Regions from separate parts of the Rhizobium sp. 05L429 genome, predicted to be linked through region 1. Evidence: predicted binding sites of a transcription regulator. Region 1 holds the regulator's gene; each other region holds the start of a gene.
What was found. The regulator LexA, encoded in region 1, represses DNA repair genes until DNA is damaged. The targets are predictions, from matches to a motif close to TGTTCNNNNTGTGTTCNG.
Positions count from the first base shown of each region.

Region 2: the regulator LexA is predicted to act here: its motif matches at 3,421-3,438, upstream of AC1DNW_RS10560 (YifB family Mg chelatase-like AAA ATPase).
Region 3: the regulator LexA is predicted to act here: its motif matches at 1,326-1,343, upstream of AC1DNW_RS21525 (ATP-dependent helicase).
Region 4: the regulator LexA is predicted to act here: its motif matches at 6,004-6,021, upstream of AC1DNW_RS10715 (2'-5' RNA ligase family protein).

Region 1 covers NZ_JBFTNV010000018.1:115,209-126,696, forward strand. The annotation lists gene AC1DNW_RS19850 (ComEC/Rec2 family competence protein) at 1-1,415, shown strand, start outside; gene lexA (transcriptional repressor LexA) at 1,396-2,121, opposite strand; gene AC1DNW_RS19860 (VOC family protein) at 2,319-3,206, shown strand; gene kdsA (3-deoxy-8-phosphooctulonate synthase) at 3,203-4,048, shown strand; gene eno (phosphopyruvate hydratase) at 4,191-5,465, shown strand; gene AC1DNW_RS19875 (FtsB family cell division protein) at 5,602-5,922, shown strand; gene pdhA (pyruvate dehydrogenase (acetyl-transferring) E1 component subunit alpha) at 6,069-7,115, shown strand; gene AC1DNW_RS19885 (pyruvate dehydrogenase complex E1 component subunit beta) at 7,131-8,528, shown strand; gene AC1DNW_RS19890 (pyruvate dehydrogenase complex dihydrolipoamide acetyltransferase) at 8,544-9,884, shown strand; gene AC1DNW_RS19895 (SGNH/GDSL hydrolase family protein) at 9,904-10,545, shown strand; gene AC1DNW_RS19900 (GNAT family N-acetyltransferase) at 10,548-11,126, shown strand; gene lpdA (dihydrolipoyl dehydrogenase) at 11,143-11,488, shown strand, end outside.
Region 2 covers NZ_JBFTNV010000008.1:76,862-83,207, reverse strand. The annotation lists gene dnaN (DNA polymerase III subunit beta) at 1-11, opposite strand, end outside; gene rsmI (16S rRNA (cytidine(1402)-2'-O)-methyltransferase) at 260-1,174, shown strand; gene AC1DNW_RS10575 (YraN family protein) at 1,167-1,535, shown strand; gene AC1DNW_RS10570 (cupin domain-containing protein) at 1,689-2,192, shown strand; gene gshB (glutathione synthase) at 2,289-3,236, shown strand; gene AC1DNW_RS10560 (YifB family Mg chelatase-like AAA ATPase) at 3,499-5,031, shown strand; gene cysK (cysteine synthase A) at 5,158-6,120, opposite strand; gene AC1DNW_RS10550 (LysE family translocator) at 6,252-6,346, opposite strand, start outside.
Region 3 covers NZ_JBFTNV010000021.1:74,030-77,987, reverse strand. The annotation lists gene AC1DNW_RS21540 (hypothetical protein) at 153-416, opposite strand; gene AC1DNW_RS21535 (BON domain-containing protein) at 501-764, opposite strand; gene AC1DNW_RS21530 (hypothetical protein) at 920-1,183, shown strand; gene AC1DNW_RS21525 (ATP-dependent helicase) at 1,394-3,454, shown strand; gene AC1DNW_RS21520 (enoyl-CoA hydratase/isomerase family protein) at 3,477-3,958, opposite strand, start outside.
Region 4 covers NZ_JBFTNV010000008.1:103,235-110,667, forward strand. The annotation lists gene guaA (glutamine-hydrolyzing GMP synthase) at 1-530, shown strand, start outside; gene AC1DNW_RS10690 (NAD(P)-binding domain-containing protein) at 782-1,384, opposite strand; gene AC1DNW_RS10695 (SDR family oxidoreductase) at 1,436-2,170, opposite strand; gene AC1DNW_RS10700 (LysR family transcriptional regulator) at 2,421-3,317, shown strand; gene AC1DNW_RS10705 (hypothetical protein) at 3,871-4,812, shown strand; gene AC1DNW_RS10710 (AAA family ATPase) at 5,200-5,919, shown strand; gene AC1DNW_RS10715 (2'-5' RNA ligase family protein) at 6,094-6,702, shown strand; gene AC1DNW_RS10720 (M14 family metallopeptidase) at 6,773-7,433, shown strand, end outside.

The sequences.
Region 1 (11,488 bases):
GCGTCGTCCTTAGCCTTTTTCCCGGCATTGCCCAGGCGTGGCCGACCAAGAAAATCGCGGCGGCCGGTGCGCTCGCGGCGGTGACGGCCTACTATCTGATCTCCGGCTTTGCCGTCTCCGCCGAACGTGCCTTCATCATGATGGCCATCATGCTGGTTGCCGTCTTCTTTGACCGGCCATCGATCAGCCTCAGAAACGTGGCGCTATCCGCTCTTGTGATCCTTGCGATCTCGCCATCGGAGGTGCTGGGGCCGAGCTTCCAGATGTCCTTTGCCGCAACACTTGCCCTGGTCGCCGGCTACGATCTCTGGAAAGGCCGGCCGATGTGGGAGAATGTCTTTGCCAACCTGCCGGTCATGAAGCCCCTCTTCGTGGTCGGCGGTTTCTTTGGTGGCATTTTCCTGACGTCGCTGATTGGCGGCTTCTCTACCGCGCTGTTTTCGATCGAGCATTTCCACCGGCTGACAGCCTATGGCCTGCCGGCAAATCTCGCGGCCATGCCGGTGATTTCCTTCATCGTCATGCCGGCTGGGATGCTGGCGATGCTGCTGATGCCCTTTGGCCTGGACGGCTGGGCATGGCATGTGGCAGGCTTCGGGCTGGATCTGGTGATTACAATCGCAAAGACGGTATCGAGCTGGGGTGGCAATATCGATGTGGGCCGTTTGCCGGGTTGGTACTTCCCGACGGCTGTTTTCGGTTTTCTGCTGCTGACCCTCCTCAGAACTCGACTGCGGCATATCGGAACGGCAATCGTCGCTCTCTCCACGCTTGCTGTCGCGGCGCTGCCATCAGAGGCAATGCCCGACATCGCCATTGCCGAAGACGGTAGCCTCGTTGCTGTTGTCGATGGAGAGGCGATAGCTTCGAACCGCGAAAAGCCACCCGCCTTCATCTTCGAACAATGGCAGCGGGCGCTTGCCATCGAAGAGCACAGGAAGCCAGTCATGCTGGAAGCTGCCAACAGGCCCACTGCGCCCGAAGGCAAAAGACTGCAGCTCTCGCGGGATCAACAGAATGAAGCCAGAGAATCGATAAGACGTGTCGCGATCGGTTCGCCGTCACGGTTCTCGTGCCTGAAAGGTGCCTGGTGCGCCATCATGCTCGGCAATGGAAAGAAACTGACGGTTATCGACAATGCAGCCTATCTGGGCCCTGCCTGCGATACGGCCGATATCGTCGTCACCCCTGTCCGTCTGCGTCTTGACGGCTGCCGATCCGGAGCTCTGCTCTTTACCGGCGAAACATTGCGCAAGACAGGCTCGATCGAGCTTCGTTTCACAGATGGCGGAGTTGCGGTTGCCGCTACATTCGACGCATTACCACGGCCCTGGATGCGCCACCGTGCCTATGACTGGCGTAGCGACACATTCGCTGATGTTMACCGGTCACCGGTCAGTGATAGCGACGAATGAGGCCGACGAGCTTGCCCTGGACCTTGACGCGATCCGGCGGGAAAATGCGGGTCTCGTAAGCGGGGTTTGCGGCTTCGAGCGCAATCGATGCGCCCTTGCGGCGGAAGCGCTTGAGCGTCGCTTCCTCTTCATCGACGAGTGCGACGACGATGTCACCCGGATTGGCCGTGCTACCGTTGCGGATGATGACGGTATCGCCATCGAAGATGCCGGCTTCGATCATCGAGTCGCCACGAACTTCGAGCGCATAATGTTCGCCGGAGCCAAGCATATCGGCGGGAACGGTGATGTCATGGGTGTTGTTCTGGATTGCCGAAATCGGCACGCCGGCAGCGATGCGCCCCATGACCGGCACGGAAACCGAATTGCCGTTGTCGGCCGCAGGTGCTGACTTTGCCGCGGCGGGAGGCGCAACAGGTTGCGGCTTGCCGAGGCTGCCTTCGATGACGCTTGGTGAAAAGCCGCGCCTTGGCTGTAGGCTCGAGCTGTAGGCTTCCGGCAGCTTGATGACTTCGAGCGCACGCGCCCGGTTCGGAAGCCGGCGAATGAAGCCGCGTTCTTCGAGCGCCGTGATCAGCCGATGAATGCCGGATTTCGAGGCCAGATCCAGGGCGTCCTTCATCTCGTCGAAAGATGGCGGAACGCCGGATTCCTTCATCCTTTCATGAATGAAAAGAAGAAGTTCCTGTTGTTTGCGCGTGAGCATCGGCGTGTGACCCCAGTATTGAAACAAATCCAGAACGGACACTATATGTTCCATATGTGTTCCGCAAGTGGCTAAATTTTCGTAAAATTTCTCCCCATTGTGTTGAGAATTTTATTTTTGTCGGCGCCCGGCCCGTCCGGCCTTGCTTCGTAAGGCTTGTTGAAGCACATCTCCTTGTGATTGCTGGAGAGTAGCTGATGACCCAAGACACGCTTGCGATCGATCATCTCGTTTTGCCGGTTACCGATATCGCCCTTGCACGCGAGAGGTTAGGCAAGCTGGGCTTCACCGTCGCTCCGGACGCGCGCCATCCCTTCGGTACGGAAAATGCCTGCGTTTTCTTCGCCGACAGGAGCTATCTCGAGCCGCTCGGCGTCGCCAGTGTCGAGGAGAGCGACAGGACGGCGCGTGATGGCAATGTCTTCACAGCCCGCGATCAGGCCTTTCGTTTTCGCTGCGGCAGCGAGGGCCTGTCTGCTATCGCCTTCAGTGCCGCGGATGCAAAGCATGAACATGCTCGATTCGTTAAAGGCGGCATTAGCGCTGGTTCTGTGTTGCAGTTCGAACGTCCCGTGAAAATGCCGGATGGCACGGAGAGCATTGCCGGCTTCCGGCTCGCCTTCGCCGGTGACCTCCGMGCACCGGATTTCTTTCTCTTCGCCGTCGAGCGCGTCAATCCGCTCCCTGCTGACCGCAGCGCGCTCGAAGCTCACGTCAACGGCGTAACCGGAATTGCCGAGATAGTTCTAGCCGCGCCCGAGCCTTCGGCCTTCGGCGAATTCGTCCGTGGCGTGGCAAGAGCCGACGCCGCAGATGAGACCGGTTTTGGGGTGAGAGTTGCTCTGGCAAACACAAAAATCAGTCTGATGAACCCGGCGGGTCTGGAGGCCTATTTCGATCTGGCGACGCCGGACACCGATCGCGGCCTGCGTGGGCGGGCGATCCTTTTCCATGCGGGCGATCTTGCCGTGACAGAAGCGCATTTGGCTGCTAACGGGGTGACCTATACACGCAAGGGCAACCGTATTCTGGTGAAGCCCGCGCCCGGCCAGGGCGTGCTCTTCGCCTTCGAGGAAACATCATGAGCTCCAATACCAATTCCCAGGTGACGGTCGGCGAGGGCGCCGGTAAGGTCACCTTCTCCAATACCGGCCGCTTGTCGCTGATCGCCGGCGCCTGCGAAATGGAAAGCCGCGACCATGCGTTCATGGTGGCCGGCACATTGAAGGAACTGTGCGCCAAGCTCGGCATAGGGCTTGTCTACAAGACGTCTTTCGACAAGGCCAATCGCTCTTCGTTGTCGAGCAAACGCGGTGTCGGCCTTGAGAAGGGGCTGGAAGTATTCGCTGATCTCAAGAAGGAACTCGGCATTCCGGTTCTCACCGACATTCACAGCGAAGAACAATGCGCCGAAGTAGCGAAGGTCGTTGATATCCTGCAGATACCGGCCTTCCTGTCTCGCCAGACTGATCTTCTGGTGGCTGCTGCCAAGACGGGCCGCGTCATCAACGTCAAGAAGGGCCAGTTCCTGGCGCCTTGGGACATGAAGAATGTGCTCGGCAAGCTGAATCAGAGTGGCAATCCGAACATTCTGCTGTGCGAGCGCGGCGCTTCCTTCGGCTACAACACGCTGGTCTCCGACATGCGCTCCCTGCCGATCATGGCAGCCACCGGTGCGCCAGTTATCTTCGACGCCACTCATTCGGTCCAGCAGCCGGGTGGGCAGGGGGAAACGTCCGGCGGAGAACGGCAATTCGTGGAGACGCTCGCGCGCGCTGCCGTGGCGGTCGGTGTTGCCGGGGTCTTTATCGAGACCCATCAGGACCCGGATAACGCGCCCTGCGACGGCCCGAACATGGTCTATCTCAAGGATATGCCGCGGCTTCTGGAAAAGCTGCTGGCTTTCGACGCGATCGCTAAAGGCTGACAGTCAAAAGCCTGACATGATCGTAATATAGCGACGAGTGGAACTGCATGCCGAAGGGTGCCGCAAACTGCCATTGTAATTTGCGCACCTTCGATTAAGACGGTTTCAAACGATTTATCCACCCACCGAGCAGGAAAAAACCATGACTGCAATTACCGATATCATAGCCCGCGAGATTCTCGATAGCCGTGGTAACCCCACCGTCGAAGTCGATGTCTATCTCGAAGACGGCAGCATGGGCCGTGCGGCTGTTCCCTCGGGCGCTTCGACTGGCGCGCATGAAGCTGTCGAACTACGCGACGGCGGCAAGCGCTATCTCGGCAAGGGTGTCGAAAAGGCCGTCGAAGCCGCCAATACCGAGATCTTCGACGCGATCGGCGGCATCGATGCTGAAAACCAGATTCAGATCGACAAGATCATGATCGAGCTCGACGGTACGCCGAACAAGTCACGCCTCGGCGCCAACGCCATCCTCGGCGTTTCGCTTGCTGTCGCCAAGGCCGCCGCGGAGGCTTCCGGCCTGCCGCTCTACCGTTATGTCGGTGGTGCTTCGGCAAGCCTTCTGCCGGTTCCGATGATGAACATCATCAACGGCGGCGCTCATGCCGACAACCCGATCGACTTCCAGGAATTCATGATCCTGCCGGTTGGCGCAGATTCGATCCGTGAAGCCGTCCGCATGGGCTCGGAAGTCTTCCATACGCTGCGCAAGGAACTCGCTGCCCAGGGGCACAACACCAATGTCGGCGACGAAGGTGGTTTTGCACCGGGCCTGAAGAGCGCTCCGGAAGCCCTCGACTTCATCATGAAGTCGGTTGAGAAAGCCGGCTACAAGCCGGGTGAGGACATCTATCTCGGCCTCGATTGCGCCTCGACGGAGTTCTTCAAGGACGGCAAGTATGTAATGGAAGGCGAAGGCCGCACGCTCGAACCGGGCGCAATGGCCGAATACCTCGCCGAACTCGTCGGCAAGTACCCGATCATTTCCGTCGAAGACGGCATGGCAGAAGACGATTGGGAAGGCTGGAAGACGCTGACCGATCTTGTCGGCAAGAAGTGCCAGCTTGTCGGCGATGACCTGTTCGTCACCAACTCGGCTCGTCTGCGTGACGGTATCCGCATGGGCGTTGCCAACTCGATCCTCGTCAAGGTCAACCAGATCGGCTCCCTGACGGAAACGCTCGACGCCGTCAACACCGCGCACAAGGCAGCCTACACCGCCGTCATGTCGCATCGCTCGGGCGAGACGGAAGACTCCACGATCGCCGATCTCGCAGTTGCCACCAACTGCGGCCAGATCAAGACCGGCTCTCTGTCGCGCTCGGATCGTCTTGCCAAGTACAATCAGCTTATCCGCATTGAAGAAGGCCTTGGCCCTCAGGCTGAGTATGCCGGCCGTTCCATCATTCGCGGCTAATACGATCTTATGAATCAGGCATTTGGAACCCGCGCCTTGGCGCGGGTTTTTTGTTGCGTCAAGTCTGAGTCAATGAACGGTTAATCTCTGCGCGGTAAATTGAAGGGATTGGTAATGCGTTACAGAGCATGCGTGTATGTGGACAAAGCATCATAAGAAGAGAAAGACCGGTCGCTTCGTCATTCCGGCCATGGCGGTCGCGTTCCTCTCCTATTTCGGCTATCATTGCATCCATGGTGATTATGGTCTGCGTGCGACGGAGGCGTTCGAGCGCCAACGTATCGCGCGCGAGAAGGAATTGGTTGTGCTGAAGACCAGGCGCGAGCATCTCGAAGCGCAGGTTGCACTTCTTAGCGACGGCTCGCTGGACAAGGATATGCTCGACGAAAAGGCGCGGTATCAGCTCAATATGTCGCGCGCAGACGAGATTGTAATTTACAATCACTACCGCAATTAACCGAATTTAGGTTAATCCAGAATTCTCGTTCTTTATCAATAATTTACCTGCGAATATGAGCCATGCAATTATGGCATTGCTGTGGTCATTTTTCTTCCCTATGGTACGCGCCACCTGAGAACCGATAAACCCATAGGGAGGGTTGAATGGCGTTGCGCAAAACCGCGACCGTTTCCAGCCGCAAAAACAGTGCGAAATCCGCAGGCAAGATATCGAACGGCGGTCCTATCGCCGATTTCGATCGGGACGAGGAGCTCAAGGCATATCGCGAGATGCTGCTTATCCGTCGTTTCGAGGAAAAAGCGGGCCAGCTTTACGGCATGGGCTTCATTGGTGGTTTCTGTCACCTTTACATCGGCCAGGAAGCTGTCGTCGTCGGCATGCAGATGGCCCAGAAGGAAGGTGATCAGGTTATCACCGCCTATCGCGACCACGGCCATATGCTGGCTACCGGCATGGAAGCGCGCGGCGTCATGGCTGAACTGACCGGGCGTCGCAACGGCTATTCCCACGGGAAGGGCGGTTCCATGCATATGTTCTCCAAGGAGAAGCATTTCTACGGCGGCCATGGCATCGTCGGTGCCCAGGTTTCGCTTGGAACAGGCCTTGCCTTTGCAAACCGCTACCGTGGCAATGACAGCGTATCCATCGCCTATTTCGGTGATGGCGCGGCCAACCAGGGCCAGGTTTACGAGAGCTTCAACATGGCTGCTCTCTGGAAGCTGCCGATCATCTATATCGTCGAGAACAACCGTTACGCCATGGGCACCTCGACGGCGCGCGCTACCGCGCAGTCGAACTATTCGCTGCGCGGTTCCGGCTTCGGCATCCCCGGCATCCAGGTCGACGGCATGGATGTTCGTGCCGTCAAGGCTGCTGCCGATGAGGCGCTCGAACATTGCCGCTCCGGCAAGGGCCCGATCATCCTGGAAATGCTGACATATCGCTATCGCGGCCACTCCATGTCGGACCCGGCGAAGTACCGCACCAAGGAAGAAGTGCAGAAGATGCGCTCCGAGCAGGACCCCATCGAGCAGGTCCGTCTGCGTGTCATGGAAAAGGGCTGGGCGACTGAAGACGATCTGAAAGCGATCGACAAGGAAGTCCGCGATATCGTCGCCGATAGCGCCGATTTCGCCCAGGCTGATCCGGAGCCGGATGCGTCCGAGCTCTACACCGACATTCTGCTCTAATCGGGGAGGGAACCCATGCCTATAGATATTCTCATGCCCGCCCTCTCTCCGACGATGGAAGAAGGCACGCTGTCCAAGTGGCTCAAGAACGAAGGTGACAAGGTCACTTCCGGTGACGTAATTGCCGAAATCGAAACCGACAAGGCGACGATGGAAGTCGAAGCCGTCGACGAAGGCGTCATCGGCAAGCTGCTGGTTCCGGCCGGCACCGAAAACGTCAAGGTAAACGCCAAGATCGCCATCCTTCTGCAGGACGGCGAATCGGCCGACGCGATTTCCGCTGCTCCCGCCGCCGTTCAGCAGGCTCCGGCCGCTGCTCCGCAGGTTGCACAGGAAGAGAAGCCGACGAACAGTGCTTCTGCTGCCGCTCCCGTCCCAGCCGAGCCCAAGGCTTTCGTGCCGAACGACCCGGAAATCCCGGCTGGCACCGAAATGGTGTCGATGACGGTGCGCGAAGCGCTCCGCGACGCCATGGCCGAAGAAATGCGCGCCGATGAAAACGTCTTCGTCATGGGCGAAGAAGTTGCCGAATACCAGGGCGCCTACAAGGTCACTCAGGGTCTTCTGCAGGAATTCGGCGCACGCCGCGTCATCGACACACCGATTACCGAACACGGCTTTGCCGGTGTCGGCGTCGGTGCCGCCATGTCAGGCCTGAAGCCTATCGTCGAGTTCATGACCTTCAACTTCGCCATGCAGGCGATCGACCAGATAATCAACTCCGCTGCCAAGACGCTTTATATGTCCGGCGGACAGATGGGCGCTCCGATCGTCTTCCGTGGCCCGAACGGCGCCGCCGCCCGCGTCGGCGCCCAGCACAGCCAGGATTATGCGGCCTGGTACAGCGCGATCCCGGGCCTCAAGGTCGTCATGCCTTACACTGCATCCGACGCCAAGGGTCTGCTGAAGGCCGCTATCCGCGATCCGAACCCGGTCGTCTTCCTCGAAAACGAAATTCTCTACGGCCAGCACTTCGAAGTGCCGAAGCTCGATAATTTCGTTCTGCCGATCGGCAAGGCTCGCATCCACCGTCCGGGCAAGGATGTAACCGTCGTCTCCTTCGGTATCGGCATGACCTATGCCACGAAGGCTGTCGCGGAACTTGAAAAGATCGGCATCGACGTCGAACTGATCGACCTGCGTACGCTTCGTCCGATGGATCTTCCGACGGTCATCGAATCCGTCAAGAAGACCGGCCGCCTGGTCACCGTCGAAGAAGGCTATCCGCAGAACTCCGTCGGCACGGAAATCGCCACCCGCGTCATGCAGCAGGCCTTCGATTACCTCGATGCGCCGATCCTGACGATCGCCGGCAAGGACGTTCCGATGCCTTACGCTGCCAACCTTGAGAAGCTCGCGCTTCCGAATGTCGGCGAAGTGGTCGATGCGGTGAAAGCCGTTTGCTACAAATAAGGGGAGGGCCTTTCGATGCCGATCAATATCACGATGCCTGCCCTCTCTCCGACTATGGAAGAAGGCAATCTTGCCAAGTGGCTGGTCAAGGAAGGCGATAAGGTCAAGTCCGGCGATGTGATCGCCGAGATCGAAACCGACAAGGCGACGATGGAAGTCGAAGCTGTCGACGAAGGCACGGTTGCCAAGATCGTCGTTGCGGCCGGTACCGAAGGCGTGAAGGTCAATGCCCTGATCGCCGTTCTGGCCGGCGAGGGCGAGGATGTCGCCGCTGCCGCAAGCGGCGCTGGCTCCGCCGCCCCGGCTCCGAAGGCTGAAGCTACCCCGGCACAAGCCGAGGCGCCGAAGGCTGCTCCCGCGCCCGCACAGGCGGCTCCCGCCTCGGCACCGGCTGCGGTCTCCTCTGGCGGCGCGCGTGCCTTCTCTTCGCCGCTTGCTCGTCGTCTGGCCAAGGAAGCCGGTATCGATATTTCCGCCGTTGCCGGCACTGGTCCGCATGGCCGCGTCGTCAAGAGCGATATCGAAGCTGCCGCTGCCGGCGGTGCTGCCAAGGCCGCTCCGGCCGCTGCTGCCCCGCAGGCTGCTGCACCGGCTCCCGCCGCTGCCGCTCCGAAAGGCGCTTCGGACGAGGCCGTGCTCAAGCTCTTCGAGCAGGGTTCCTACGAGCTTGTGCCGCATGACGGCATGCGCAAGACGATCGCCCGTCGCCTCGTCGAATCCAAGCAGACCGTTCCGCATTTCTACGTTTCGGTCGATTGCGAACTCGATGCGCTGATGGCGCTGCGCGCCCAGTTGAACGACGCCGCACCCCGCAAGGACAGCGCTCCGGCTTACAAGCTGTCAGTCAACGACATGGTCATCAAGGCCCTGGCTCTGGCGCTTCGCGATGTTCCGGATGCCAACGTCTCCTGGACTGAGAGTGCCATGGTCAAGCACAAACATGCCGATGTCGGCGTGGCTGTCTCGATCCCCGGCGGCCTGATCACGCCGATCGTCCGCAAGGCCGAGGAGAAGACGCTGTCGACCATCTCCAACGAGATGCGTGATCTCGGCAAGCGTGCGAAGGATCGCAAGCTGAAGCCCGAGGAATATCAGGGCGGCACGACCTCGGTCTCGAACATGGGCATGATGGGCGTGAAGAATTTCGCAGCCGTCATCAACCCACCGCATGCGACGATCCTCGCAGTCGGCGCGGGCGAGCAGCGTGTCATCGTCAAAAATGGTGAGATGGCGATTGCGACGGTCATGACCGTGACGCTCTCGACCGACCATCGCTGCGTCGATGGCGCTCTCGGCGCCGCGCTGCTGCAGGCCTTCAAGGGCTACATCGAAAATCCGATGGGCATGCTGGTCTGAGCAGACGCGGGAGGCGGACATGACGAAGACTGTTCTTTGCTATGGTGACTCGCTTACCTGGGGCTATGACGCCGACACGATCGGCCGTCATGCCTATGAGAACCGCTGGCCGAGCGTGCTTCAGGCAACGCTCGGAAGCGGAGCTCGCGTCATTGCGGAAGGCCTGAACGGCCGCACTACCGCCTTCGACGACCATCTTGCCGATTGCGATCGCAACGGCGCACGCATTCTGCCGACCGTCCTGCAGACACATGCGCCGCTCGATCTTGTCATCCTGCTGCTCGGCACCAACGACATGAAGCCGGTGGTTGCCGGCTCGGCCTTTGCAGCATGCCAGGGCATCGGTCGTCTGGTGCGGCTGATCCGCAGTCATGCCTGGCCCTTTGAATTCGACGGGCCAGAGATCCTGATCGTGGCGCCGCCGGCGATCTGCGCGACGGGCAATGTGCCCTTCGCCGCCTCGTTCCCTGGAGGCATCGAGGAATCGGCGAAGCTTCCGACGCTTTTCCGGGACCTTGCCGATGAACTCGGCTGCGGCTTCTTCGACGGCAATTCCGTCGCCAGGACCACGCCGATCGACGGCATTCACCTCGATGCGGAGAATACCCGCGCGCTCGGTCGAGGTCTGGAGCCTATCGTGCGGATGATGCTGGGTCTCTGACGATGGCCGCCTTTCTCGCCCTCCGGGAAGCCTCCCGTCGGGATGCTTCGGAGCTGGCGATCCTGGCGGATATCGCCTCGCATGGCTTCGCCTCGTGGCTCTGGTTTGCCGATGTCGCCAGCGGCATGAGCGATACGCCGCTGGAGCGGGGCCGGTTGAAGATGAGCGACGAGGCGCTCGGCGGCTGGAAGAACGCCGTCATCGGCGAGGCCTATGACGAGATCGCCGGAATGGCGATCGGCTATGAAGTGGATGAAGGCATACGCGATCTCGAAGCACGACATCCGGCCATAGAGCCGATGCTGGCGATGCAGAGATCGGTGATCGGACACTGGTTCATTGGCAGTCTCGCGGTCTATCGCCATATGCGCGGTATCGGCATCGGCAAGAGGCTGCTGGAAGATCAGCTCGCAAGGGCAGCTGGGCTACCGGCCAGCCTGATCACAGCTGATAATAACGAAGCGGCTCTGTCGCTTTACGGAAGAAATGGGTTTTCCGAAGCGGCGCGCATGAATGCCGTGCCGCTCTTCGACAACAGCAAGAAGCACGCATGGGTTCTCATGACCCGCGCGGGAGCGTAACAAAGGCAGGAAAGCAATGGCTCAATCCTACGACGTCATCGTCATCGGTTCCGGTCCCGGCGGTTATATCGCCGCCATCCGCGCCGCGCAGCTCGGCCTCAAGGTCGCTTGCGTCGAGCGCGAGCATCTCGCCGGCATCTGCTCCAATTGGGGCTGCATTCCGACCAAGGCGCTGCTGCGCTCGGCTGACGTCCTGCATACCGCCCAGCACGGCAAGGATTACGGCCTGGTGCTGGAAGGCACGATCAAGCCAGATATCAAGGCGATCGTCACTCGCTCGCGCGGCATCGCACACCGCATGAACAACGGCGTCGGCTTCCTGTTCAAGAAGAACAAGGTCGATGTCATCTGGGGTGAGGCAA
Region 2 (6,346 bases), on a different contig from region 1:
GTAATACGCATGGGATGCTACCGCTTTCGACCTTTATTGTCCGGGCGCCCGGAAACGCCACGTCACTGCTTTCCCCTTCGGGAGAGGGGAGTGGACGGGCAAAATGGCAGAACTTTGCCGGCGATTGCAAGAGGCATGGCCATCCACAGGCCAGCAAATGCCGTTTTGCAATGCAATGCTCACAGAAATTGCGGGCTCTTGTCGAAGCCGCACCGCTCGCCCATAAAGAGAAAAGCCCGGCGGGACGAAAGCGAATGACATGACGGAAGAGACGACAGTGGAAACCGGCGCCCGGCGCGGTTTTCGCCTGCACAATATCGCGGTGCCGGCGCGCCCGCTCGAACCGGCTCTCTATCTCGTCGCAACGCCGATCGGCAATCTCGGCGACATCACGCTGCGGGCGCTGGAAACGTTGGCTGGCGCCGATGTCCTGGCCTGCGAGGACACGCGCGTCACCCGTGTCCTGCTCGACCGCTACGGCATTCAGAACCGCCCCTTCGCCTATCACGAGCACAATGCCAACGAGGCCGGGCCGCGGCTATTGCAGGCGCTCGAAGCCGGCAAGTCGGTAGCGCTCGTCTCCGATGCCGGCACGCCGCTCGTCTCTGACCCCGGCTACCGGCTGGCGCAACAGGCAATCGAGGCAGGCTACCGCGTTATTCCTATTCCGGGCGCCTCCGCGCCGCTCGCGGCCCTTGTCGGCTCGGGTCTGCCAAATGACACCTTTCTCTTTGCCGGGTTCCTGCCGACCAAGGACAAGGCACGCCGCGACCGGCTCGCGGAATTTATGAGTGCGCCGGCGACACTGATCTTCTTTGAATCGCCGCATCGCATCGGCGCAACACTTGCTGCGGCAGCCGATGTGCTCGGCGGTTCGCGTGAAGCGTCGGTCTGTCGCGAACTGACGAAGACCTATGAGGAATTCCGTCGCGGCACGCTCTCTGAACTCGCTGTCCATTATGAAGAGCATGACAACGTGAAGGGGGAGATCGTGCTCGTCATCGGTCCACCGCAGGAGCAGCCGGTTGCCGAAGCCGACGTCGATGCGATTTTGACGGATCTCGTGAAATCGCTGCCGACCGCCAAGGCGGCGACCGAGGCTGCCCGCCTGACCGGCCTGCCGCGCAAGGTGCTCTACCAGAAGCTCCTCGACATGAAGGCTGCGAATGGCTGACGGCGAAGCCACGCTCCGCAGGAGAAAGGCGCTGCGTCGCGGCTCGGCCGCGGAATATATCGCTGCCATTTTCCTGATGCTGAAGGGTTATCGCATCCTCGCCCTGCGGCATCGGACGAAGCTCGGCGAGATCGATATCATCGCCCGGAAGGGCGATCTGGCCATCTTTGTCGAGGTCAAGGCGCGCGCCGACGAGACGGGCGCGGTGGATGCCGTATCCTACGCTTCACAAAAACGGATCCGGGCCGCAAGCGACCTCTGGCTCGCTCGTCAGCGGGACTATGCTCGGCTATCGCAACGCTACGATATCGTTGCGATAGTGCCAGGGAAGCTGCCGCGTCATTTCCCGGATGCTTTCTAAACCTTACTGAGTTTGTTCTTGTGATGGTGAGTGTCCAAGAAGTCGTCAGCGACGAACAACCTTCCATTAAAATTTTAGCATCTGCTTGAACGGGCTTTTACGACTTTTTTGCTATTCACGGCGCAGCTAGGGGTAGCAAATTGGGGGTAATTCATGGCCTGGAAGATGATGCTTGCAACCGCGGTCGCCATGGCTGCGCGGTCCGTGCCTTATGCCGCGCTGAAGTCGGCCAACAAATCCTTCATCGCACAGGCAAGCGGGGGCATGGTGCTGAAATCGACGCCGATCAATCCGGACTGGATCATCAGCGGCAATCCGCAGGCGCGCACGGCAGAACATTCCCGCGGCCATGACGAGGCGTCGCTGACGGCGATCTGGGATTGCACATCAGGCGAATTCCGCTGGCGTTTCGGTTGGGACGAGACGGTGATGATCCTCGAAGGCGAGGTGCATGTCACCACCGAAGACGGCCTGGAGCGAACGCTGCAGGCAGGTGACGTCGCCTTCTTTGCTGGCGGCACCTGGGCGAACTGGCGGGTCGATAATTACGTCCGCAAGGTTGCCTTCCTGCGCAAGCCTTTCCCGAAGCCACTCGCCATCGCCTACCGCCTGCGCAACCTCTTGCGTAACGGCGGCGGCACCGGCATTGCCGCCTGAAAATTGCGCTCGCGGAAACGTCCGAAGCCATTGATTGCCGTTGCGTTTGATGGCTGACCGACCTACATCTGGGCGGCATCAGCTCAAGGGACGGAAATGGCCAAGATCAAGAACGTAGCGGTCCAGATGGACCATGTCTCCGGCATCAATATCGCGGGCGATTCCACCTTTGCCATGAGCCTCGAGGCTCAGGCGCGCGGCTACAAGCTCTTCCATTACACGCCCGATCGCCTGAGCTTCCGCGACGACAAGCTCTATGCCGCCGTCGAGCCGATGGTGCTGCGCGACGTCAAGGGCGATCATTATGAACTCGGCGCGCCTGAGCGCATCGACCTGTCGACCATGGATGTCGTCCTGCTGCGCCAGGATCCGCCTTTCGACATGTCCTACATCACCTCGACGCATCTTCTGGAACGCATCCATCCGAAGACGCTTGTCGTCAACGATCCGGCCTGGGTGCGCAACTCACCGGAAAAGATCTTCGTCACCGAATTTTCCGACCTGATGCCGAAGACGCTGATCACCAAGGACCCCGGCGAGATCCGCCGCTTCCGCGACGAGATGGGCGACATCATCCTGAAGCCGCTCTACGGCAATGGTGGCGCCGGTGTCTTCCATTCCACCAAGGACGATCGCAATCTGTCCTCGCTGCTGGAAATGTTCGGCCAGCTCTTCCGCGAGCCCTTCATCGCTCAACAGTACCTGCCTGACGTGCGCAAGGGCGACAAGCGCATCATCCTCGTCGACGGTGAGTTTGCCGGCGCGATCAATCGCGTCCCAGCTGAGCATGACAGCCGCTCGAACATGCATGTGGGCGGCCGCGCTGAGCCGACCGAGCTGACGGCCCGCGAGAAGGAAATCTGCGGCCGCATCGGACCCGCCCTGCGCGAACGCGGCTTCCTGCTCGTCGGCATCGATGTGATCGGTGACTACATGACCGAGATCAACGTGACCTCGCCGACCGGCATCCGCGAAGTGAAAAAATTCGGCGGCGTCGACATCGCAAGCCTGTTATGGGAAGCCATCGAACGAAAGCGCGGTTAGAGCAGTCCCGTCAAAAGTGCGCAACGGTTTGCGTCCGGAATTGGGTGAAAACAGAGAGATAGGGCATCCCTCTGATTCGAAGAAAACGGAAACGCTCTCAGCGTTCCGCCTTTGATCGCCTTCGTTCCGGCTTTACAACCCGCTGCAATTTGATTGCAGCGAATAGCTGAATCTGTTCACTTATCGTTCTTGTTTTCTTCTAGGTTCCATGCCAGATTGTGACCGCCTTCATAGGTTGGGTTTAGAGGTTACGGGGCAAGGCATGGTCGCGCGCGTCAGCACGGTTGCGTTTCAGGGCATTGAAGGTGTGCCGGTCGAAGTCCAGGTCATGGTCGCTCCCGGCAAGATGGGAATCCAGATCGTCGGGCTGCCCGACAAGGCGGTTGCGGAAAGCCGCGAGCGAGTGCAGGCGGCCTTACATGCCTCTGGTCTGGCGTTGCCGTCCAAGCGCGTGACGGTCAACCTTGCGCCAGCCGATCTCCCTAAAGAGGGTAGTCATTTCGATTTGCCTATCGCGCTCGGCMTGATGGCAGCGCTCGGCGCCATTCCTGCGGATGCCTTGTCCGATTATGTCGTCGTCGGCGAACTCAACCTCGACGGCACGATTGCCGCCATCGCCGGTGCGCTGCCGGCGGCAATCGGTGCAAATGCGAGTGGGAAGGGGCTGATCTGCCCTTCCGAAAGCGGCCCGGAAGCCGCATGGGCAGGTTCCGGCGTCGACATTCTGGCGCCTCGCAGCCTGATCGCGCTCGCCAATCATTTCCGCGGCACACAGATACTCTCACGACCGGAGCCCTCCATCCGTCCGAACGCTGCCAATCTGCCCGATCTCTCCGAAATCAAGGGACAGGAAAGCRCCAAGCGGGCGCTGGAAGTGGCGGCTGCCGGCGGCCACAATCTCTTGATGGTCGGACCGCCCGGCTCCGGCAAATCGATGCTGGCCTCGAGGCTGCCCTCCATCCTTCCACCACTCTTGGCTGCCGAACTGCTCGAAGTCTCGATGATCCATTCCATCGCCGGACAGCTGTCCGGCGGCAAGCTCTCGGACCGCCGGCCTTTCCGCACGCCACATCATTCTGCGACCATGGCGGCGCTCATTGGCGGCGGCCTGCGCGCCCGGCCGGGCGAGGCCTCGCTTGCTCATCATGGCGTGCTTTTTCTTGATGAATTCCCTGAATTTGCACCGCAGGTGCTCGATGCCCTGCGCCAGCCGCTGGAAAGCGGCGAATGTGTCATCGCACGCGCCAATCATCGCGTCTCTTATCCGGCTCGGATTCAGCTCATTGCGGCCATGAACCCTTGCCGCTGCGGCATGGCGGGAGAGCCAGGCCACACCTGCGCCCGCGGCCCGCGCTGCATGAGCGATTATCAGGCTCGTATTTCAGGCCCGCTGATGGATCGCATCGATATCCGCATCGACGTGCCGGCCGTTTCCGCTGCCGATCTGATCCGGCCGACGGTCGCCGAAGCGAGCGCCGATGTTGCCCGGCGCGTCGCCCGCGCCCGCGACATCCAGCGTGAACGCTATGCCGTTGCCGGCGCTGCTGGTATTTCCACCAATGCCGGATGCTCGACGGCAATGATCGAGAAATTTGCCGAGCCGGATACGGCAGGATTGCAGCTGTTGCGGGATGCCGCCGACAAAATGAAGTTTTCTGCCCGCGGCTACCATCGCGTCCTCAAGGTCGCCCGCACGCTTGCCGATCTCGATGGCAAGGAAACCGTAGGCCGGATCCATCTCGCGGAGGCAATCTCCTACCGTGTTGCCGGCACGCGGCTGACGGCAGCGGCATGAGGTTGGGTGATTAGTGAGCAGTGATTAGTGAGTAGCGGTTCATAATCGGTGATTGGCCAGCCAAAGCGATTGTGGCAGGCACCGAAAGCAACCTCATTCACCACTCACTACTCACGAATTCCTCTCTCAGCTTCCCAGCCCTTCAAACAACGCCGTCGAAAGATAACGTTCGGCAAAGGATGGGATGATGACGACGATATTCTTGCCAGCATTTTCCGGACGGCGGCCGACCTCGATCGCGGCTGCAAGCGCTGCACCCGAGGAGATGCCGACCGGCACCCCTTCGAGCCTGGCGACGAGCCGCGCGTGCTGGAAGGCCTCGTCGTTGCTGACGGTGACGACCTCGTCATAGATGCTGGTATCGAGGATCTTTGGGGCGAAGCCGGCGCCGATGCCCTGGATTTTGTGCGGGCCAGGCGTGCCGCCGGATAGCACCGGAGAATCGGTGGGCTCGACGGCGACCACCCGGATGTCAGGCTTGCGGCTCTTCAACACTTGGCCGACGCCGGTGATCGTGCCGCCGGTGCCGATGCCGGCAACGAAGATATCGACCGTGCCGTCGGTGTCGTTCCAGATTTCTTCGGCCGTTGTCTTGCGGTGGATTTCCGGGTTGGCCGGGTTTTCGAACTGCTGCGGGATGACGGCGTCGGGCAGTGAGGCGGCGAGTTCTTCAGCTTTGCCGATGGCGCCCTTCATGCCCTTCGGCCCTTCGGTCAGAACCAGTTCGGCGCCGAGCAGCGCCAGCATCTTGCGGCGCTCGACGGACATGGTCTCAGGCATGGTGAGGATCAGTCGGTATCCCTTGGCGGCAGCGGCGAAGGCAAGCGCGATACCAGTGTTGCCCGAGGTCGGCTCAATCAGCACGGTCTTGCCGGGTGAAATCTTGCCCTGCGTTTCCAGGCTCTCGATCATGGCAACGCCGATACGGTCCTTCACCGAAGCGATCGGATTGAAGAACTCCAGCTTGGCGAGAATGTTGGCAACCACGCCTTTTTCCTTGGCGAGTTTGTCGAGGCGAACGAGCGGCGTGTCGCCGACTGTGTCCGTTATCGAGGAATAGATGCGGCCGCGGCCCGGTTTGTGCGACATGGGTGCTCTCCCTTTGAAATCTGCAGAGAGAATAGGGTCAAACTGGCGATGAGACCAGAGTGGCTTCATCCGCCGACTGTTCTAGCCAGAGAAAAAATCCTTTGAAAACCGTTCGTTGCCGAATGTTTATTTCAGGCAGCACGCGTGGCGATGAAGGCCGCCGTGCCTGCCAGGATGCTTGCTGCGACGCGGTTCAGCGCCTGCAGTGAGCGCGGCTGCTTCAGCA
Region 3 (3,958 bases), on a different contig from region 1:
AGCTCGTGCGGGGCTTTGTCTCAAAAGGCATTGCGCCGTTCATCCGTTCATCAATAGAACGACGCCAGCCATCATGATGATGGTTAGAGGCTCGTCACCCTCTACGGGAGACTACAGACGAGCCTCGTCTGACAGGAATTTCAAATATACCATCAGCAGTCAGAAGTATTCTCGTCACCGACTTGAATATAGCCAACACCGATGATTGTGCCATCTGCCGTGCGGATGAAGGACGGCAGATAGTGCGGTGCAGACGGCTCGCAGAGCGAGGCGTTGGTATATTCGTTCAGCGCTATTTCGTCCTTCGGCAAGACCGAATAATTCGTATCTGGTTCAAGGGAAGCATAAGCGGACCCGGCAAAGGCGCCGCATCCGAGAAGAAGGACCGCGGTCCAGAGGCGTATCAGCGTTTGCATTGTTGTCTCCAGCATTGAAATCCAGCATTTCAACACACGAGACGGGGAGTTGGTTCCTTGAGAATACCTGTGGGAAGACGTGATTTATCTGAGCAGCATGCGGCAATGCACATAACCGCTTCCGACGATATCCTCGGCAATCGCCAGTGCCCGCTCACTATCGCCCTTCCTGCGCACGAAACCTTCGAGAATGACGTAGGAGCCGAGGGTCGAGACGACAATTTCGGCCGCATCGAGGTCGGCTGCGGCATGCAGGGCGCTTTCCACGGACGCGCGCGTAGCAGCCGCGTTGTGGCCTTGCATGCAGGCTTCCTCGTGGACTAACGAGCTTTGAAAGCGCAGTACCATGATCGTTCCTGACATTGGCTAATACAGACTTAACGCCGGAAGACGACGTTTGTTGCCAGCCGCTGCTGGCTGGAAGCAAAGTTGAGAGTATGGTGGCGCCTGGATCTTGATGGTCTTGCAGCCGCTTTGTGCGATTGCGGCTGGAGGAGACGATGATGAAAGCTCAGTTGCCGGCCCTTTTTGCCGCCGCTCTTCTGGCGGGTTGTTCGGCTGCTGACGCGCCGGCGCTGGAGCCTATTCCCGGCAGCATCACCTATGGCGGCCAGCCGCGCACGAAGCTGACGAAATCGCCGATCGGCAGTGTCGTCCATAACGACTTCTACGATCAGCAGGGCCAGCACGTTTACGAAACCTACATACTCCAGCCCGACCGCAGCCTGAAGCTGGTGCGGCGCCAGATCGTGCCGGATTTTCCGTAGTAGCGCCGTGCGTCCATTTGGACGCATAAAGGACCCTCTACCTCTATTGGCCGATGCATCTGGCTTTCCGAAAACGAACTCGATTTTCGGGCCGATGGTGTCGTGAATGGTAGCCCGTGCCTGCTTGACAGGAGCGGCAATCAAGAACATTCAAGGAACGTCTAACACTCGCGCTGGTGATTCTCCGGCGAGAGCCAACCGGACCGCTGGATGTATCTCGAAAAGCTCAACCCCCAGCAGCGTTTGGCCGTCGAGCACGGCACGCTCATCGAAGGCAGCCATATTGCGGGGCCGCTGCTTATCATTGCCGGCGCCGGCTCCGGCAAGACGAATACGCTTGCCCATCGCGTAGCACATCTGATCCTCAAGGGTGCTGATCCGCGCCGCATCCTGCTGATGACCTTTTCCCGTCGGGCGGCTGCCGAAATGGGCCGGCGCGTCGAGCGCATCTGCGGCGAGGTCCTTGGCAAGAATTCCGGCATGATGGCAGATGCGCTGGCCTGGAGTGGCACGTTTCACGGCATAGGCGCACGACTGCTGCGCGATTATGCCGAGCAGATCGGCCTCGACCCGGCCTTCTCCATCCATGACCGGGAAGACAGTGCCGACCTGATGAACCTCGTGCGCCACGAGCTCGGCTTCTCCAAGACGGAAAGCCGGTTTCCAACCAAGGGCAYCTGCCTTGCCATCTATTCCCGCGCGGTAAACTCGGAAGCGGAACTGCCGTTGGTGCTGCGCGATGCCTTTCCCTGGTGCGCGACCTGGGAAAAGCAGCTTCGCGAGCTGTTTGCCTGCTATGTCGAGGCAAAGCAGAGCCAGAACGTGCTCGATTATGACGACCTGCTGCTCTACTGGGCGCAGATGGTGGCCGAACCGCTGATATCAGAGGATATCGGCAGCCGCTTCGACCATGTGCTGGTCGACGAATATCAGGACACCAACAGGCTGCAATCCTCGATCCTGCTTGCCCTCAAGCCAACCGGGCATGGGCTGACCGTTGTCGGTGACGATGCGCAGTCGATCTATTCCTTCCGCGCGGCCACAGTGCGCAACATTCTCGATTTTCCGGCGTCGTTCAGCCCGGCCGCCAATATCGTCACGCTCGACCGCAACTACCGCTCGACCCAGCCGATCCTTGCGGCGGCGAACGCCGTCATCGACCTTGCTTCCGAGCGCTTCACCAAGAACCTCTGGACGGAGCGGGAATCGCCGGAGCGGCCGCGGCTGGTGACGGTGCGCGACGAGAATGATCAGGCGCGCTACGTGGCCGACAAGATTCTCGACCATCGCGAAGAGGGCGTGAAGCTGAAAAGCCAGGCCGTCCTCTTCCGCGCCTCGCACCATAGCGGCGCTCTGGAAGTGGAGCTCACCCGCCGCAACATTCCCTTCGTGAAGTTCGGGGGGCTGAAATTCCTCGATAGCGCGCATGTGAAAGACATGCTGGCGGCATTACGCTTTGCCCAGAACCCGCGCGACCGGGTGGCGGGCTTTCGGCTGATGCAGATCCTGCCGGGGGTCGGGCCTTCCACGGCACAGAAGGTGCTGGACCATATGGCAGAAGGCCCAAGCCCGGTGACGGCGCTCGCCACCATGCCTGCGCCGCCGCGCTCGGGCGACGACTGGACCTCGTTCGTGTCCACCATGCAGGAACTGAAGACCGGCAAGGCCGGCTGGCCTGCCGAGATCGAACTGGTGCGGAAATGGTATGAGCCGCATCTTGAAAGGCTGCATGAGGATGCGAGCGCCCGGCTTGCCGATCTCGTGCAGCTCGAGCAGATCGCCGGCGGTTATGCTTCGCGCGAGCGCTTCCTGACGGAACTGACGCTCGATCCGCCCGACGCAACCTCGGATCAGGCGGGCGTGCCGCTGCTCGACGAGGACTATCTCATCCTCTCGACCATCCATTCGGCCAAGGGACAGGAATGGACCAAGGTCTTCATGCTGAACGTCATCGATGGCTGCATCCCCTCGGATCTCGCTGTCGGCACGACGGCAGAAATAGAGGAGGAGCGGCGGCTGCTCTATGTGGCGATGACACGCGCCAAGGACAGCCTCGATCTCGTCGTGCCGCAACGCTTTTTCACCTATGGGCAGAACTCGCAGGGCGACCGGCACGTCTATGCGTCACGCAGCCGCTTCATTCCCGCGACGCTGCTGCAGTTCTTCGAGGTCTGCGGCTGGCCGCAGGCCAAAGCGGAAACGGCGGCGGCCCAGCAGGCGCGGCAGGTGCGCATCGATGTCGGTGCACGCATGCGCGGCATGTGGCGTTAGAGCCTCTCCTGACCAGATGGCGCTAAAGCGCGAGCGGTGGCTTGGCGGGTTCGAAGAAACGGCCGATCATTTCATCGTTGACCAGGGCGATTGCCGGCGGCGACCATTTCGGATTACGGTCCTTGTCGATAACAGCCGCACGGACGCCTTCGTAGAAATCCGCACCATGCAGGATCTGCATGCAGGCGCTGAGCTCACGGGCCAGGCATTCGCCGAGCGTACGGCTCTGGCGGCCGGCTCTCAGCAGCCGCAAGGTGAGCTTGAGGCTGGTCGGCGAGCGTGTGAGCATCACGCGACGGGTTTCGGCTGCGAACTCGCCCTCTTCCTGAGCGAGGGCCAACGCGATGTCCTCGACACGGCTGAAGCGGAAGGCGCGGTCGATCATCGTGGCATTGGCCTGCAGCCTGCCTTCGCCCGGCTGATCCGATAGATTGCGCAGCGCCGCGTCGACATCGTCTGACGAGCTTCCCAAAGGCAGATCCGAGAGACGCTGGACTGCCTCTT
Region 4 (7,433 bases), on a different contig from region 1:
GCCCCTCCGTCACCATCAAGTCGCACCACAATGTCGGCGGCCTGCCGGAGCGCATGAAGATGCAGCTCGTCGAGCCGCTGCGTGAGCTCTTCAAGGATGAAGTGCGCGCCCTCGGCAAGGAACTCGGCCTGCCTGACAGCTTCATCGGCCGCCACCCCTTCCCGGGTCCGGGCCTCGCTATCCGCTGCCCCGGCGGCATCACCCGCGAAAAGCTCGAGATCCTGCGCGAAGCCGATGCGATCTATCTCGACGAGATCCGCAAGGCCGGCCTCTATGACGCCATCTGGCAGGCCTTCGCCGTGCTGCTGCCTGTCCAGACCGTCGGCGTCATGGGCGACGGCCGTACCTACGAATTCGTCTGCGCACTGCGCGCCGTCACCTCCGTCGACGGTATGACGGCGGATTTCTACCATTACGATATGGAATTCCTCGGCCGCGCCGCCACCCGCATCATCAACGAAGTCCGCGGCATCAACCGCGTCGTTTATGATGTGACGAGCAAGCCGCCGGGCACGATCGAGTGGGAGTGAAGGGGAGTAGTATCGGAAGCAGAGGACATTCGAGCGAACCCTGGGGCCATCGGTAGCAGTCGATAGGTTCAAGGCGACCCGCAGATCTGCCGCTCCGTCGGGCGTCTCCCCGCTCTTCGAACGGCGCCCATGCGCCGTCAGGCCCACCCCAACCTACGCGACTTTGTGGCCTTCAAATACTCGGTCGCGCGCTGCTCGAAGAAGCTAGCGCGCGACCAGTTCTCGGCGTCGATCACACGGTCACAGATCGATTACTGCTCCTTCTTGAACAAATCCTGGAAGATGAGCTGGCCCCAAGTGCGGCCGCGTGCATGCACCAGCGCGCCACCCTCGTTGAGCTTTCCGAGCGTGACGGGTGCGAACCCGAGTCGTTTGGCCAAGGCCGCCACGGGAGCGATCGCGTCCTCGTCGTCGCTCGACAGAAAGACGACCCGGTGTCCGCCCTCGACGATCGGATCGGCGGCCAAGGTGGCCGCAACCAGGTGATTGAAACCTTTCACGAGCTTGGCGCCGGTGAACGCCTTCGCGACGAAGGCGGAGGACGGGAGACCGTCCAGCTCTTCAACGAGAACTCCAAAGGCGTTCGTGGCGTCGATGACTGTCTTGCCTTCCCAGCTCGGCAGGGCCTTCGCGACCTCGCGATGCTCACCGAACGGGACCGCCAAGATGATTGTGTCGGCCTCGAGTGCATCCCGCAACGACTTGGCGACGACGCCGGGTCCAATCGCCCGAGCCTGCGGCGCCAACGCCTCGGCCGGCCGGCGGCTCGCGACGGCCACGTCGATGTTTTTACGGGCGAAGGTATGGGCGAGAGCCTGGCCTACCGCACCGAATCCTATAATCGCATAGCTCATAATACTTCTCCGTGTTGATATTGATCCCCCGGCCTAGCCCGGCGGAACGCGTCAGAGTTGCGCGAGGCCGCCGTCGGCCGCGACCTCGCTGGCGGTCATGAAGCTGCTGTCCGGCGACGCGAGAAATGCAGCCACCGCTCCGATCTCCGCCGGATCGGCCATACGCTGAAGCGGGGTCATCGAGGCGAAGACCTTCTGGCCCTCCTCGCCGAGCGCTTCCTTCGCCAGTTCGGTCGCCGTCGCCCCGGGCGACAGCACATTTACACGGATGCCGGTGCCTTTAAGGTCTTCCGCCCAGGTCCGCGCGAGGTTGCGCACTGCCGCCTTGCTCGCGCTGTAGGCGCTGAATGCCGGGGCGCCCGTGGTGCCGGCGCTAGAGCCGGTCAGGATGATCGAACCGCCTTCCCCCATCAGCGGCAGCGCCTTCTGGACCGTCATGATCGTACCCTTCACATTGGTGTCGAAAGTTTCATCGATGTGCTCGGGGGTGATCTTGCCGAGCGGAAGCGGGCTTCCCGCCCCGGCATTGGCAAAGACGATATCGAGGGTTCCGCGCTCGGCCGCCACCGCCGCGTAGAGTCGGTCGAGGTCGGCCAGATCGGAGACCGAGCCCTTCACCGCGCGGGCATTCGGCCCGAGGTCCGCCAAAGCCGCGTCGAGCGCGTCTTGCCGGCGGCCGAAGATGAAGACGAAGGCGCCCTCCTCGATGAAGCGCTTTGCTGCGGCGCGGCCGATGCCGGTAGCGCCACCGGTGATAACGGCAGTCTTTCCATTCAGTCTGTTCATGTCATGCATCCTTCGTTGCCCCTGGTCGTTCGGGGACGCCCCGAGACCCTCAACATAGGTCCGCAGGATTCAGGCGGTGAGTGCGGAAGCGCGCACATCGGTGGTGCAAAATCGATCCGGCCTGACGAATGATGCTGCCGCGACAGTCGATATCGCGCTTGTCAACATGGGCTTTGATGACCACCAATACTGCAGTACGATGCAGTAGAGACGGCTTTGGAAGGCGCACCGGGCGGTGCAGGATTGCACCATGATCGACTGGGATGACATTCGCTACTTTCTGGCTGTGGCGCGCGGAGGCTCAGTGCGGGCTGCCGCCGAGAGCCTCGGGGTGTATCACTCGACCGTGCTGCGACGCATCGCACAGCTCGAAGAACGCCTCGGGGCGCGGATGTTCGAAAAGCTGCCTTCGGGTTATCGCCTGACGGCTGCGGGCGAGGAGGTCCTCGAGCTTGCCAACCAGATGGAAGCGTCGTCACACCAGCTGGAGACGCGCGTCTTCGGGCGCGACCAAAGCGTGCGCGGGCTTCTGCGGGTGACGTTGGCTCCGGCACTCGCGACACACCTGCTCATGCCGGATTTCGCCGATTTCGCGCGCCTGCATCCGGACATCGAGATGGAAATCTCGTCGTCCGGCGAGCTGGCAAATCTTACGAACAGAGAGGCCGACGTGGCGATCCGCGTCGTTTACGACCGCAAAACGCTGCCGCTCAATCTTCACGGCCTGAAGGGACCGGAGCTGTTCGGTGGAGTCTACATGTCCCGCGACCGACTAGCCGCATGGCGTGCGGGCGCGCCTGATCCCATCCGGTGGATCGTCATAAGCATTCATGGAATTCCGGATTGGGCCAGCGAGGGTGAGGTTCACACCGCGGGGGGTCCATTCAGGATTACGGACGCCGAGGCGCAGATCGTTGCTGTACGGCAGGGGCTCGGGATCACGACACTGCCTTGCTTCGTCGGAGATGCCGACCCCTTACTGGTGAGGGTGCCGGGCACCGACCTGCACATGTATGGAACGCTCTGGCTTCTCACACAGGGGGAGACGCGCAAGACGAAGCGCGTGCAGCTCTTTACCGAGTTCGTATCCCGCAGGCTCGCCGTCTACGCTCCGCTTCTCGCGGGGCTGTGCATATCGCGCGACTGACGCCCGGCAGGTCGCCGGCGAGATGGCGTTATTTCTTTTGATGCCTCACCTCGCCGATTGGTTTTCTTAAAATTTTCTCGCACAATTTTAACGGATATCGGCACCTGGTCAAACGTGATGCGGAGCGGTTATTACTGCCTTCTCACAACTTCTATCATATGCTACAATATTTCTGCAGACGAATGGATTCGTATGTCTGCGAGTAAACTGCACCTGTAGATTATTTTCTCGAACGACAAAGTATTCTCTGCCCGATAACAGAGATTGTCAGCTCACTATCGAGGAGTATTTACTTATGGGCCGACCGAAACTTTACCTGCCTTCAAAGGAACAAAGAGAGATTATTGCCTGGATGGGTGGCGGTCTCGTAATCGCAATTGGCGGACTCTGGACGTTGTTTGTCTATTTCTATCCCTCAGACAACATTTCGAACGCCCCAACGGCCGGAACCAGCGCCACCGCTGGAGGAATAGTTATCGGTGGGAATGCTACCAACTCAAGAGTGAGTACGCAATCGACGCAGCAGAAAGACAGGCAACCGTAGGGTAAGCAGATGCGCTTTTATTTTTGCATTGCCAGTCTTATTGCCTCCTTACTCACCGGTGCGGCGCAGAACACTGCACCTGTGTTAGCGCAAGAACCAAGAGTTAAAGCAGAGACCGGCGGAATTGTCATCGAAGGTAATGTTGAAGATAGCTGTATTGGCAACTGCTCGGTAAGTTTGGAACAATTTCAGTCAATTATGGCCGAATTTAAATCTTTTTCCGAAGATCAAAAATTAGCAATAGAGCAATTGAAATTGAATTCAACGCTTAATCGTAAACAACTATTAGCAGTTCTTGAAATAGCCGAAAGCCTTAGTATTTCTGATAAAACTTTGTCGGATACCATTTTAGGGTTATCGAAGGATATAAAGGCTGTTTCTCCTGCTATATCAAATGTAATAGTATTAAAATCTACAAATAAGGATAAATTCGCTATCGAATTTACACTATCAAATCCATCGAATGTCGTACCAGCATGGACAAAATCTCTTAATTTATCTTCAGATCTAGAATTAAAAGCCGCGGGAATTTCAGGTTTTATCGACAGTGTTACGTATAACGTGCAGGTCGGATTAGACGGAAAAGGCGCAGTGATAGGGGTGGCGACAGAAAAGCCCGATGCGGAGTTCGGATACCCCGTCTCTGGATCGTTTGACTACGGTATCGACACGCGTGAAAGAGGCGCGAAATATTGGAATGTGAAGCTTGGCATCCCGTTACAGATAAAAATAGAACCGGGAGAGAAACTAAGATTGACTCTTGTTTTTTCGAAACCATCGGGGACGTTTTTAAAGGCCGAAAAGGACGGCGAAGCGATCGCGATGAGCATAATGGGGCTACTAAAATCTACCAATAATTTGAGCATTATTTCAGACAATCTCAAAAGCAGCGAAGCAACTTTTGACGGGACAGAATTTCTTGAGTGGTTCACAGAGAATGTGAAATTATAAGTACTGGATCGGTCGGTGATTTGACCAACAATTTACGTATACAGGCGGATAGCGCGTGACGCCCGATATATGGAGTCAGTCCTGTCGTAGAAAATATCGGGCCCTAATGATGCACATCATTTCCATATTGCTTGATCGGATCCGCGCAAACTGGACCAGTTCAAGATACGCAATTCTTCGCAAGAGAAGAAGGCGCGTATGCATTACAGCCTTTGCTCACTAATAGCACCCAGAAAAAATCAACCTCGGACAGCAGGATAAAACAGCGCCACGCAAGGTTGCTGTTTGACCTTTTCAACTCATCACTGCGAAAGCCGCTGTCCTTTAAGCCCGAGACGCGTCTCTCTCAGGGATGAGTGCCGCCAACTCATCAACCCGAGGTAATCGATGCCAACACTTACTTTTGCGAATACGAAAGGAGGCGCCGGCAAAACGACGGTCGCCCTCGTTCTTGCCACAGAACTGGCTCGCCGTGGCCATCGCGTTTCCGTTCTGGATGCAGACCCTCAGCAATGGGCCACACGCTGGCACCGCCTGACAGGGGAAGCAGCCAATTTCGCCGTCATGCCAGGCGTCAGTGAAGATACGATCGAACAGCAGATCAAGGACCTCAAGAAACGGGGCGGTTATGTCATCATCGACCTGCCGGCCGGGATGACCCCGCTGATGGCGAAGGCCATCGGCTTTTCAGATCATGTGATGGTTCCGGTGCAGGGCTGCGCCATGGATGCCGTCGGCGGCGCGCAGGTGCTTGAGATCTTGAAGCAGCTCGCGGCCCAGCATGATATTCGCATCCCGCATTCGGTCGTGCTGACCCGCATCAGCTCGATCATCACGACGCGCGCATTGCTCGCCGTAAAGGGTCTGCTCGCCAAGCAACAAGTCAATGTCATCGACACGGCGCTGATCGAGCGTGCCGCCTATCGCGATATGTTCGTTTCCGGCGGCAGCCTCTACACGATGGACCCTGCCCGTGTCAGCAATCTCGACAAGGCGCAAGACAATGCCCGCTTGCRGGCAGACGATGTTCTTCGTCTCGCGCCGCCGAAGGCAGCCCGCACCAGGTCTCCCAAGAAGGCGGTTGAGCTCGTCAAGAACGCTGCATAAGGCTTGCCTCAACGCTTGATTGACGCCAACAAACGGCTGCCTTGCGGCAGCCGTTTCTGTCTTTAATATCCATACAAAACATTTTGTTCATGTTTTGTTTTTGACTATAATGTCAATCCGGTTATGCTCCTCCTTGTCGAAACAAGGAGGCGGGCGATGTAGTCCGTAGTTCAAATGCCTCATTTTCCACTCGATCCGAATAGCGCAGGCCCGCAGAAGAAATCCGATCTTGTCGGAGAATTTCACGACAGGATTTTCTTCGCGCTTCGTCCAACCATCGAAGCGGCATCCGAGGCGCTGGACATCGCGCAAATGTATCGCAATAGACATTCTCTGACCGGCCCCTCGCGGCCCAACGCAGTGCTTCATGTCACGCTGAACGGCATTGGCGCCTACCGTCGGCTCCCGGATGATATCGTGTTCGGCGCTGAACAAGTCGCCGCGACAGTGCGTGCCCAGCCGTTCGAAATTGTTCTCGACGAGGCCATGAGCTTCAAGCATCCTGGCCAAGCGCAGGCTTTCGTCATCTGTGGCAGGCAAGAAAACGAAGGCCTGCTGGATCTTCGCAACCAAATTCAAGAAGGTCTCTACGAGGCCGGGCTACCCTATAATGTTGGCGGACATCTGACGCCGCACATGACGATGGTCTATGATCGCAAGACCGTGCTGCCTGAAAAGCTTGACCGACCTGTGCGCTGGACCGTCCAGGAGTTCCTGCTGATTCACAGTATCTACGGGAAGAGCGAGCATCACGTCATCAACCGGTGGCCTCTCATCGGCTGAGCTGCGCTTGCACCGCGGGTGGGGATTCGCCTAAAACTCCCCACTCAATATGCACATGCGGAGCAAGACAGTGGACGTTTCAGAGATCATCATCCCCGGCGATACGCCCGGCATCGAATGGCGGTTGCCGGTCATGCGCTTCAGGGGAAGCGATCCGGCGGCGCCGAAGGTCTATATCCAGGCCGCGTTGCATTCCAATGAACTGCCGGGAACGGCGCTTGCGCATTTTCTCTGCCTTCAACTCGGGCAAGCAGAAAGCGAAGGACGTATCGCCGGCGATATCACGCTCGTGCCGCAGGCAAATCCGATCGGGGCGGCGCAATCGCATTTCGGCGAGTTGCAGGGCCGCTTCGATTTGGGATCGCGGACCAATTTCAATCGGGATTTTCCGCTGATCTCGGTTCGCGACCGGGAGGAGTTGCTTGACGGTCTCGATGATTATCCGGCTACAGATCGATTGAAGCGAAAGCTGATTGACATGGCACTCGGGGCCGATCTGGTGCTCGATCTGCATTGCGATGATGAATCGCTGCAATATGCCTATATCGATGAGGCCTTCTGGCCGGAGGCAGCGGACCTTGCCAATGCGCTCGACATGGAAGCAGTGCTGCTTTCTGATGGCGAAAGCTCCGCCTTTGAAGAAGCGGTCGGTTTTGCCTGGAAATATGAGGTGCCAGGCGAGCGCAAGACAAAGCTTCCGGGCAAGCTTTCGGTGACGGTGGAGCTGCGCG